3 regions of the Exiguobacterium sp. s183 genome follow, and region 3 is predicted to be linked to each of the others. Evidence: riboswitches for the same ligand, from Rfam matches in the RefSeq annotation. Region 3 holds a riboswitch; each other region holds the start of a gene.
What was found. Region 3 has a riboswitch for S-adenosylmethionine ahead of KNP62_RS07585 (2,3-diketo-5-methylthiopentyl-1-phosphate enolase). Riboswitches for the same ligand answer to the same signal wherever they lie in the genome.
Positions count from the first base shown of each region.

Region 1 (3,276 bases), on a different contig from region 3:
CGAGCTCACCGCTTGCGAGCGTCTTGTTCGGAAGCACGTAGTCTTGGAACTTCTTGATTTCGAGTTTGTAGCCCTTTGCTTCATATTCTTCTTGTACGTGCTCTAAAATCTCAGCGTGCGGTACGTTCGACGCACCGACAATCAATGTTTTTTCATCGCCAGAACCTGTTTCTGCCTCTTCCCCGCCGCAAGCCGCGAGAACTGTGAATGCTGATAAAGCTGTCAATCCGAGTACTGTTTTCCAAGTTTTCATCATGAATCCCTCCAAATGGTATATGTGTTATTAAGCTGAACGTTTATCAATTTTTGTGACGAGTCGGTCACCGATGAACTGGATGACGAACACGATGATCAAGATGAGCACCGTCGCCACGAACGTGACGTCGTTTTGTGAGCGTTGGAAGCCTTCCAAGAAGGCCAAGTTCCCGAGTCCGCCGCCTCCGACGACGCCGGCCATCGCCGTATAACCGACGATTGCAACGATGGTCACTGTGAGTCCTGAAACGATTGCCGGAAGTGCTTCCGGAATCAAGACTTTGTAGATGATTTGCCATTTCGTCGCGCCCATCGATTCCGCTGCCTCAATGACACCGCGGTCGACTTCACGAAGGGCAAGTTCGACCATACGGGCGTAGAACGGTGCAGCTCCGATGATGAGTGCCGGAAGCGCCGCCGTCGAACCGAGCATGGTACCGAGCAGGAACAACGTGAACGGGATGAGTAAAATGATTAAGATGATGAACGGGATCGAACGAAATACGTTGACGATCGCGCTGACGAAGACGTAAATTGGACGATTCTTCAATAATAGCGATTCGTTTGTAATATAAAGAATCAAACCTAAAGCGAGTCCAATCACAAACGTCGCGACACCCGCGACGAGCGTCATGTATAACGTCTCCCATGTCTGTTCCATCATGATTTGCCAGTCTACGTTAGGAAACATCGCTTTCCACCTCCACTTCTACTGATTGCGAACGAATCGACGCGATGGCGCGTTCGATTTCTCGTGCTTCCCCAATCAATTGGATGAATAGCGTGCCGAGCGCACCGACTTGTGACTGAGTCACGTTCCCGCCGATGATGTTGAATCCGATGTCGTGCGTCTTAAGGACATCAGACAAAATCGGTTGTTCTGCCGTTTCGTTCAAGAATTTCAATTTGACGATTTGCCCACTCGGATAGCGTGCTTTCAAATGTTCGAACGTGAGCGACAGATCGTCGACCGCCCCAATTTGTTTCACGAATTCTTTCGTGATCGGCTGCTCCGGATGTTGGAACACATCAGAGACTTGACCCGTCTCGACAACTTTCCCTGCCTCCATCACGGCGACGCGATGACAAATCTTTTGGATAACGTGCATTTCATGCGTGATGAGGACGATTGTCAATCCGAGCTTCTTATTGATGCTGACGAGCAGTTCAAGAATCGAATCCGTCGTCTTCGGATCGAGCGCGCTTGTCGCTTCGTCACAGAGGAGCACCTCTGGATTTGTAGCGAGCGCGCGGGCAATCCCTACTCGCTGTTTTTGACCGCCGGATAATTGTGACGGATAGCTATCTTCGCGACCTGATAGTCCGACGAGCTCGACGAGTTCCTGAACCCGACGTTTCCGCTCACTTGCCGGAACCCCGATCAATTCGAGTGGGAAGCTGATGTTTTCTGCGACCGTGCGCGACCACAGAAGGTTAAAGTGCTGGAAGACCATCGAGACGTTCTTGCGAACCCCTCGTAATTCTTTCGGGCTGAGCTTCGTGAGCTCACTCCCGGCGACCTCTATTTCACCGCTAGACGGTGATTCGAGACGGTTGAGTAATCGGATGAGCGTCGACTTCCCCGCCCCCGAATATCCGATTATTCCAAAAATTTCACCGCGATCAATCGTTAGTGACACATCATCCACCGCCTGGACACGACCATTCTTCGTATCGAACCATTTGGCGACGTTTCGTAGTTGAATCAATTCCTTTCCCTCCTGACAACAAAAAAAGCGCGCACGTTTGAGCAAACGTGCGCACTTTATCGTACGGACAACGATTGCTCTCATCTGTCAAGGTTTCTCACCTTGCTGGAATTAGCACCATTTCGGATTGCTCCGCGGTTGCTGGGCGTCATAGGGCCAGTCCCTCAGCCTCTCTTGATAAGAGTGTTGTGTATTCGATTAGCTTTATCATAGCGACAGCTTTTTCTGCTGTCAAATCATTTTTTCAAAAAAATCAAAAAAAGGTGCCGTCCGAGGACGACACAGAACGTAGCACCTTGAGTCACGGAAGGACAGCCCATAGATGAAAATCTTTTGCCCGTTCAAGATTTACATCCTTATATGGGGGAGATTCACCAATCATCACTCGATCTTGACTTGGACCGTGCGATTATACGGAACGTCTTTCTTCGCTTGATTTTTTTGGGGGACAATCGAAGGGAAGACTGACGTGTATTCGTATAAAGGTAGCATCGGCTTCATCAAAACGTCTTGATGTCGGGAATATCGCGTCCTATTTTGTGTTCAAGTAAGATGTTGTAATGAATATACCATTCGTGAACTTTCTGTGTCAACTGATTATTTAAAATTTTCAGATTATTCTAATGTTCCTCTCTCACTTCACGAAAGAGAGGACGTGTTGAACGTTTTGAAAGGCATAAAGGCGATCCCGAACCTCGCCATTTTCAAGCTTTAACAACGCTGGGACGCTCATCACCTGATAGGCTTCAAGCTCGTTTGGGATATAGTTCGCATCGCGCTTTTCAATCTGAATTTCAGGGTCGACCGCCTCGACGACCGTCAACATTTTCTCCGCGACAGCGCATGTACCACACATTGGCGCGTATATATATAAGAATCCGTCTGTAATCATTTTTCTCACCTCTCCTGTCATTATAATGGTCGTTCGAGTCACGTTCAAAAATCGTGCTCTCGTGAAATTTCAGAATTTTTCAATGATTCTCTTGACTCTTCTGTCTGATAGGAATAATATGGATTCTAACTTTATCGCTTTTGTACATAACAGCAAAGAAGAAGGACAGGTGAATGAATGATGACGGAACAGGCAACAGGTACGACAAAGCAATTTACGATGAACGTCTTAAACGGTCTCAGCATGGCGATTCTGATCGCCCTCATCCCGAGTGCGCTGCTCGGCGAACTCACGAAAGCTATACTCCCTTATTTTCCGTCTCTTCAATTCATATTGGATGCGACGACGATTGCGATGCGCCTCCTCCCGGCCATTATCGGTCTTGCCGTCGCGATGCAGTTCGGACGATCGATTTTAGAG
Region 1 covers NZ_JACSKN010000006.1:11,253-14,528, forward strand. The annotation lists gene KNP62_RS12960 (MetQ/NlpA family ABC transporter substrate-binding protein) at 1-253, opposite strand, end outside; gene KNP62_RS12965 (methionine ABC transporter permease) at 284-946, opposite strand; gene KNP62_RS12970 (methionine ABC transporter ATP-binding protein) at 936-1,964, opposite strand; SAM riboswitch class I at 2,042-2,148, opposite strand; gene KNP62_RS12975 (thioredoxin family protein) at 2,599-2,856, opposite strand; gene KNP62_RS12980 (PTS sugar transporter subunit IIC) at 3,037-3,276, shown strand, end outside.
Region 1: linked by a shared signal. The riboswitch ahead of KNP62_RS12970 (methionine ABC transporter ATP-binding protein) and the one ahead of KNP62_RS07585 (2,3-diketo-5-methylthiopentyl-1-phosphate enolase) in region 3 are both predicted to bind S-adenosylmethionine.

Region 2 (3,276 bases), on a different contig from region 3:
CCTGTTCATACAAATCGACTTCTTCGTCTGAAATAGTTGGCTTGATAAATCCGACACGCATACCGACGGCTTGACGGACATCGAGACATGTCACATAAGGCGGTCCGATTGGAGTTTCCCATGTCGCAGGATCAGTCGAATCTTCACCACACATTGTCTGTAAGGCAACGACCGCATCACGGAGGGTACGCGCCATCGGTCCAGCCGTATCTTGAGAACGTGAGATCGGAATGATTCCTGAACGACTAATCAAGCCGACGGTCGGCTTGATTCCGACGATACTATTATGCACACTCGGGTGTACAATCGAGCCGCTCGTCTCAGATCCGACGGCAAGGAGTGTCAGGTTCGCCGCAACCGCCGAAGCCGATCCAGAACTCGATCCCCCGACATCTAATTGGTCGCCATAAGGGTTCTTCGTTTGTCCGCCAACAGCACTCCAACCGTTCGGCATATCTTCCGTTAAAAAGTTCGCCCACTCGGACAGGTTCGCTTTTCCGAGAATGATTGCCCCGTCAGCCCGTAATCGTTTTACGAGCTCGGCATCTCGACCTGCAAAATGATGTCGCATGGCGGCGGCACCTGCTGTCGTACGCATCAGACCGGCTGTCTCGATATTGTCTTTAATTAAGACGGGGATACCGAGGAGCGGTTTGCGTACTCCTTTTTTATAGGCCCGTTCTGCCGCCTCTGCCTCGAACAGGGCGTCCGGATTCACCTGGATGACGGCATGAAGTCGCTCATTATATGCAGCAATCCTTCCAAGGTAATACGCGGTCACGTCTCGTGCCGTGAATTGTCCTTCTTTATACCCACGATGTGCACGTTCAATCGTCAGCTCATGTAATTGGATTTGTTCCATCCTACATTCCTCCTTTATCTCTCCCACTTTATTCGTGCTCTATGCCTGATTTCCTTTTCGTATCGCCAAGTCTATGTGTTCTTGTTACACTTAAGAAAAAACAGGAGGTTCCTATGACGCGCTCCTACGTATTCGTGTTGCTCGCCGTATTCGGTCTATTTTTCTTGCAGTTATACGGAGAAAATGTGCCGTATGGTCCGTTCATTTCGATCGGGTTGATCGGATTCATCATCGTCTTGACGATTTTTCAGTTGAAGCGAAAACCGAAGCATTGACGAAAGTATTTTGAGGGTGGTATGATGCTCTCACCAACTACATATCGATATCAAGAGTGAACGAGAGATCTGGCTCCATGACTTCACAGCAACCTGCCACAGGCAAGGTGCTACGACCAGCAAGGGAAACCTTGGACGATATGACGAGAGCGCTCATGTCATCCGACGTGAGCGCTTTTTTGTTGAAATACGATTTGGAGGGAACGACAAGATGGAAAAAGCAACATTTGCAGGTGGCTGTTTTTGGTGCATGGTAACACCTTTTGAAGAACTACCAGGGATAGAAGGAATCGTATCCGGCTATATGGGCGGACAGATCGACAATCCGACGTATGAAGAAGTTAAAACGGGAACGACTGGTCATTTAGAGGTCGTTCAAATCACGTATGATCCATCTCTGTTCTCATATGAACGTCTCCTAGAACTCTATTGGATCCAGACAGACCCGACCGATGACGGTGGGCAGTTCCAAGACCGTGGGCCTCAGTATGCCCCAGCCATCTTCTATCACACGGAGAAACAACGAATCGCGGCTGAGGCGAGTCGAGACGTATTAGCAGCAAGTGGTCGTTTCACGGCACCGATTGTCACAAAAATCACTCCGGCGACGACATTCTTCGAAGCGGAAGAGTATCACCAGGATTACCACAAAAAGAATCCAAAACACTATAAAGAAGACCGGGCCATCTCAGGACGGGACACGTTCATCGAAGAGAACTGGACCGAAACCGTATAACGGTCATCAGACGCGGATTTTAGCATCCGCGTCTTTTTATAAGCCCAATAATCGGGAAAAGGCTATTAATGGTTCATACATCCGAAAAGGAGGACTCATACATGAAAACAAGTACGAAACTCATCATCAGTGTGATCGGCGTAGCCGTAATCGCCGTCGCCTGGTGGCTCATCTCACCGCTTTTCTTGACAGAGACAGTCGATGAAGGACTACCACCGACAGCTGTTGAGACGCCTGCTTCAGAAGAAGAAACAGAGGAAGAGACAACTGAGACACCGGAACCACAACCGAGTCAAACCGAAGTAGCGGGTGTGTTCATGGACGGGGAGAAAAATTATGAGACGACGGGCACGATTCGCTCCGTCGAGGCAGAAGACGGGACGTATCTCCGATTTGAAGAGTTTGAAACGACGAACGGACCTGATTTATTTGTCTATTTGACGAAGCCAGGACAAGAGACGTCCGAAGGGATTCGACTTGGAGCACTTAAAGGGAATACAGGAAACCAAAACTATTTAGTTCCGGCAGATGTCGATCTGTCAGAATATAGCACCGTAGTGATCTGGTGCCGTGCTTTTAGTGCGACGTTCGGGACGGGTGAATTGAGCGCGTCGAATGAATAACTGATATCAAACAGCCTGGACGTTTGACGTCCTCGCTGTTTTTTTGTATTAGAAAAATTATTTCTATCAGTTCTATCTATTTATTCATGCAATTCACGTGTTACAATATGGTAAAGTATGGAACTTTTTATAAGGAGGGTTTTTATTTGACTTCACATCAATCGACGTCATACAGCTCATATTTTTGGAAACGGTTTTGGATTCTTTTTCTGCCGATCGTGACGATTGGGATTTTATCTGAACCAATGATTGTAGAGAACACGTTTAAGAGTCTTGAAGATATCGGCGAGTTTGTTTTCTACTCGATATTCTATATTGTTGTAATCGGAGGCTTTACTGCGTTTGCCATTTCTTTCGTATGGAGAAGAAAATGATTGTTCCAAAATTGATGGTAGCCTGTTTATCTTCAATTGTTCTGAGTTTTTCTCTTCCAGTCTTCATGCCTGTGTTTGAAGATTTTACTTATTTTCAGAATGTTTTTATGTATGTGTTTTATGCCTCACCTATTATTTTCACTTATGGAATAATGACCTCTATTTTTTCGGAGTTTCTAAGTCAACGTATGACATTCAAAATCAAAAAAATAACTTCATTTTTGATGCACTTGATGTTTGGTGCCTTTTTCGTTTTCCCTTACGGCCTTATATTCGATTTGTCAGTATTTACAGAAGGAACCATTAATTTTGCAACTGTAATGGGAGTGTTTAGTGCTTTTATCTTTTTTGTGATAAATGAATTCATCCTTTTATATGTAAAAATGAAGAATCGATCTTAAACTAT
Region 2 covers NZ_JACSKN010000001.1:431,331-434,606, reverse strand. The annotation lists gene KNP62_RS02240 (amidase family protein) at 1-862, opposite strand, end outside; gene KNP62_RS02235 (hypothetical protein) at 976-1,137, shown strand; SAM riboswitch class I at 1,182-1,281, shown strand; gene msrA (peptide-methionine (S)-S-oxide reductase MsrA) at 1,349-1,873, shown strand; gene KNP62_RS02225 (DM13 domain-containing protein) at 1,975-2,496, shown strand.
Region 2: linked by a shared signal. The riboswitch ahead of msrA (peptide-methionine (S)-S-oxide reductase MsrA) and the one ahead of KNP62_RS07585 (2,3-diketo-5-methylthiopentyl-1-phosphate enolase) in region 3 are both predicted to bind S-adenosylmethionine.

Region 3 (3,276 bases):
GTTCCGGTGCCACATGACCTTCTAGAATCGGATGGACGAAAAAGTCCATACCGCCACTGACGACATCAAATCGAAAGCCAAGTGACTGTGTCTCTTGTAAAAACTTGATGAACCCTGGCCGAAGCGTGATGGTTGACTGCAGAAAGTCATGATACAAAGCTTGCTGATGACTCGGGAGCAGGCTGAACATTTGACCGACGCCTTCTCGAATGGAGAGCGTTTGGTTCAAAACACCTTCTTTGAGTTCGACCCATTCAGGTGGGGCGAAGCGTCGCATCAACGCGATGATGTTATCTTCTTCCGTGATGGTGCCGTCGAAATCACAGATGACGTGCGTACTCATCGCGTACCCCACGCATCCAACGCGGTCGATAACGCATCGGTCTCGCTCATCTTACCGATTGCCTGGTCAATTGCTTGGCGGAATGCCCTCGCTCCGGCAGCCGCACCGTCGGGATGCCCATGAATCCCACCGCCGGCATTGATGACGACATCCGTTCCGAAGTCACGAATCAAATCCGGGACGAGTCCTGGGTGAATTCCGGCAGAAGGGACCGTCAGAATCGGTTTCGTCCAATGAGGTTCTGTCGCGTAAGTTTGAATCTGTTCTGCTTCGTCTTTCGGTGTCGACAGTGAACCATATGGTGACGGGAAAAGCGTCAAGTCCGCCCCGGCGAGTCGAATCAGTTTCCCGAAAAGGAGGGAATGACGAATCGATCCGGTCAACGCTCCTGCAAAAGCGGGATGTGCCAAAATCGGGACGTGAATCTCGGGATCTTTAGCGAGTTCCCGTAACGCGTCGAGCCCGTACGTATACACGTTGAACAAAAGTGCGGTCGCGCCTGCCTCAATCAAACGTTTCGCCTGGTCGCGTAAGGTGAAAACGGGTCCGCTCAACGTGACGGCGTATAGAACGGAACGACCCGTTAGTTCTTGGTGTTCTTGAATGATCGATGCTCCAATCCGAGCCCGTTCGAGCGATGGGGTGAGCGGATTGTCATATAAAATCTCATCGTCTTTCACAAGATCGATGCCACCTGTAAACTGGTCACGAAGTTGTGTCGCCAAAAAATCAAGGTCACGCCCGATGACGCCTTTGAAGATGCTCATGGCGAGCGGTCGGTCGTATACTCGAAGGATGTCGCGGACACCTTCGACTCCGAATGCGGCACCCGGAAAGTCCGATGCGAGCTCGTTTGGGAGCGTTAGGTCGACAAGTTGGACGCTTGGGTCGAGCGACAGCTTTCCGAATGTCGTCGTCAGAATGGACGAAAAGTCCGGCGTCACATTATGTAGCGGGTAACGAATCGAGAAGCGACTCGTCGTTTCCTGTTGGGAGGTATCGATGACCTCACCGCGGAATGCCTGTAGTTGATGCTGCTCGAGATGGTTCAATTCGGTCCATGTGCCGACGGTCAGCTCATGTGCGATTTTTTCAGCCACGTGCTCGACGTGATCGGTATGTTTGATTTCATAAGTAGCGATGATTCCCATAAGTTCCTCCTTTCAGGTCAAACAAAAATGACCTCTTGGCTTGGCAAGAGGTCATTCGAAAACAATGAACTCTTATCTCTCAGCGATAGCTGCAAGAATTAGCACCGTGCCATTTCTGGTCGGTTGCTGCGACATCATCGGGCTTGTCCCTCCGTCTGCTCTTGATAAGAATAGTTGTGAAGTTGTGAAATTTAATTGAATTTTTACATAGAATCGCTCACTCGTCAATTCCTTTTTTTGAGAAAAAAAGTTTGAAAATAATGTTTCTATATATGCGTGTCAAAAATAGGGAGTCGACCGAAAATAGAGGATTGACAACTAGCGTGCCTAGTCCGTAATATTCGTCTCAACACGTCAAACACAATTACATCATTTACTCTTATCGCGAGTTGGCAGAGGGAATTGGCCCTAAGACGCCGCAGCAACCGACCATTTGGCACGGTGCTACATCCACCAGACATATGTCTGAAAGATGAGAGGAACAACCAATTTGGGTGTGCCTCTTTCTCGCGGAGAAAGGGGCTTTTTTCATGCATAGATTCAAGAAAGGGGAAAATCATCATGGCTTATGAGGCGTTTACAGAACAAAGTGTCGTCGAACACGTTCGACAGTTGGGGTTACTAGAAGAGGGGATTGCAGAATGTGAGGAAATCGGAGATGGAAATTTAAATCTCGTCTTTCGCATTCGTCAAGGAGAAACGTCATTAATCGTGAAACAGGCGTTGCCGTACGCAAAAGTCGTTGGAGAGAGCTGGCCGCTCACGCTTGACCGTTCGTGGATTGAACAACTGGCACTCCGTGAGTTTTCAAAAGTCGTACCACAATTCGTACCAGATGTACTCGGTAGCGACCGTGAACTCGCCTATACGATTTTAGAAGATTTGTCAGCGTTTGAAATCGTCCGGACGGGTTTCCTAAAAGGAGAGAGCTATCCGAATTTGGCGCGTCACGTCGGTACATTCCTCGGGGAAACGTTGTTTGCGACATCTGACTATGCGAAAGGACCGCTCGCCAAGAAACAAATCGAAAAAGAGTATTACAATCCAGAGCTATGCGATATCACAGAAAAACTGATCTTCACTGATCCGTATCGTGATGCAGAATCGAATCAAATCGAAACGCCTCTTCGTCCGGACGTGGAGCAGCTTTGGTCAGACCTCGCCTTGAAAATTGAAGTGACGAAATTGAAGGTCGGGTTCGTGACTAAACACGAAGCGTTGCTACATGGGGATTTACATACTGGAAGCATTTTTGCGACGCGTCAGGAAACAAAAATCATCGATCCTGAGTTTGCATTTTATGGTCCATTCGGTTTTGACATCGGTCAAATCATCGCCCATTTGGTGTTCTCGACGTATGCACATCCGTTGAAGCGGTTCGAACGCTTCACAGAAGTGCTCACTGTCTGGGAAACGTTCGAAAAAACGTTCCGTACACGCTTCACACAGGCGGTCGAGACATTCAACACAGTAGGATTCGTGGACGAACTGTTGCCATCGATTTTGAGTGATGCGATCGGCTACGCGGGCTGCGAATTGATTCGTCGGACGGTCGGTCTAGCGGGCGTCGCTGACTTGGAAACATTGCCAGACGACCTTCGTATCGAACGGAAACGTCATGCCCTAGAACTCGGCACGCGTCTCATCAAACAGCGTCATCAGATTCAATCCATCGACCAGCTGATCCCGGTTCTATCGGAGGTGCGGGTATGAGTGTGCAAAGTATTCATTTCGATGCCGACACCGAGGTGTTGACGATTTTAGATCAGACACAGTTGCCGC
Region 3 covers NZ_JACSKN010000002.1:415,121-418,396, reverse strand. The annotation lists gene KNP62_RS07590 (2-hydroxy-3-keto-5-methylthiopentenyl-1-phosphate phosphatase) at 1-343, opposite strand, end outside; gene KNP62_RS07585 (2,3-diketo-5-methylthiopentyl-1-phosphate enolase) at 340-1,494, opposite strand; SAM riboswitch class I at 1,564-1,665, opposite strand; SAM riboswitch class I at 1,871-1,973, shown strand; gene mtnK (S-methyl-5-thioribose kinase) at 2,056-3,207, shown strand; gene mtnA (S-methyl-5-thioribose-1-phosphate isomerase) at 3,204-3,276, shown strand, end outside.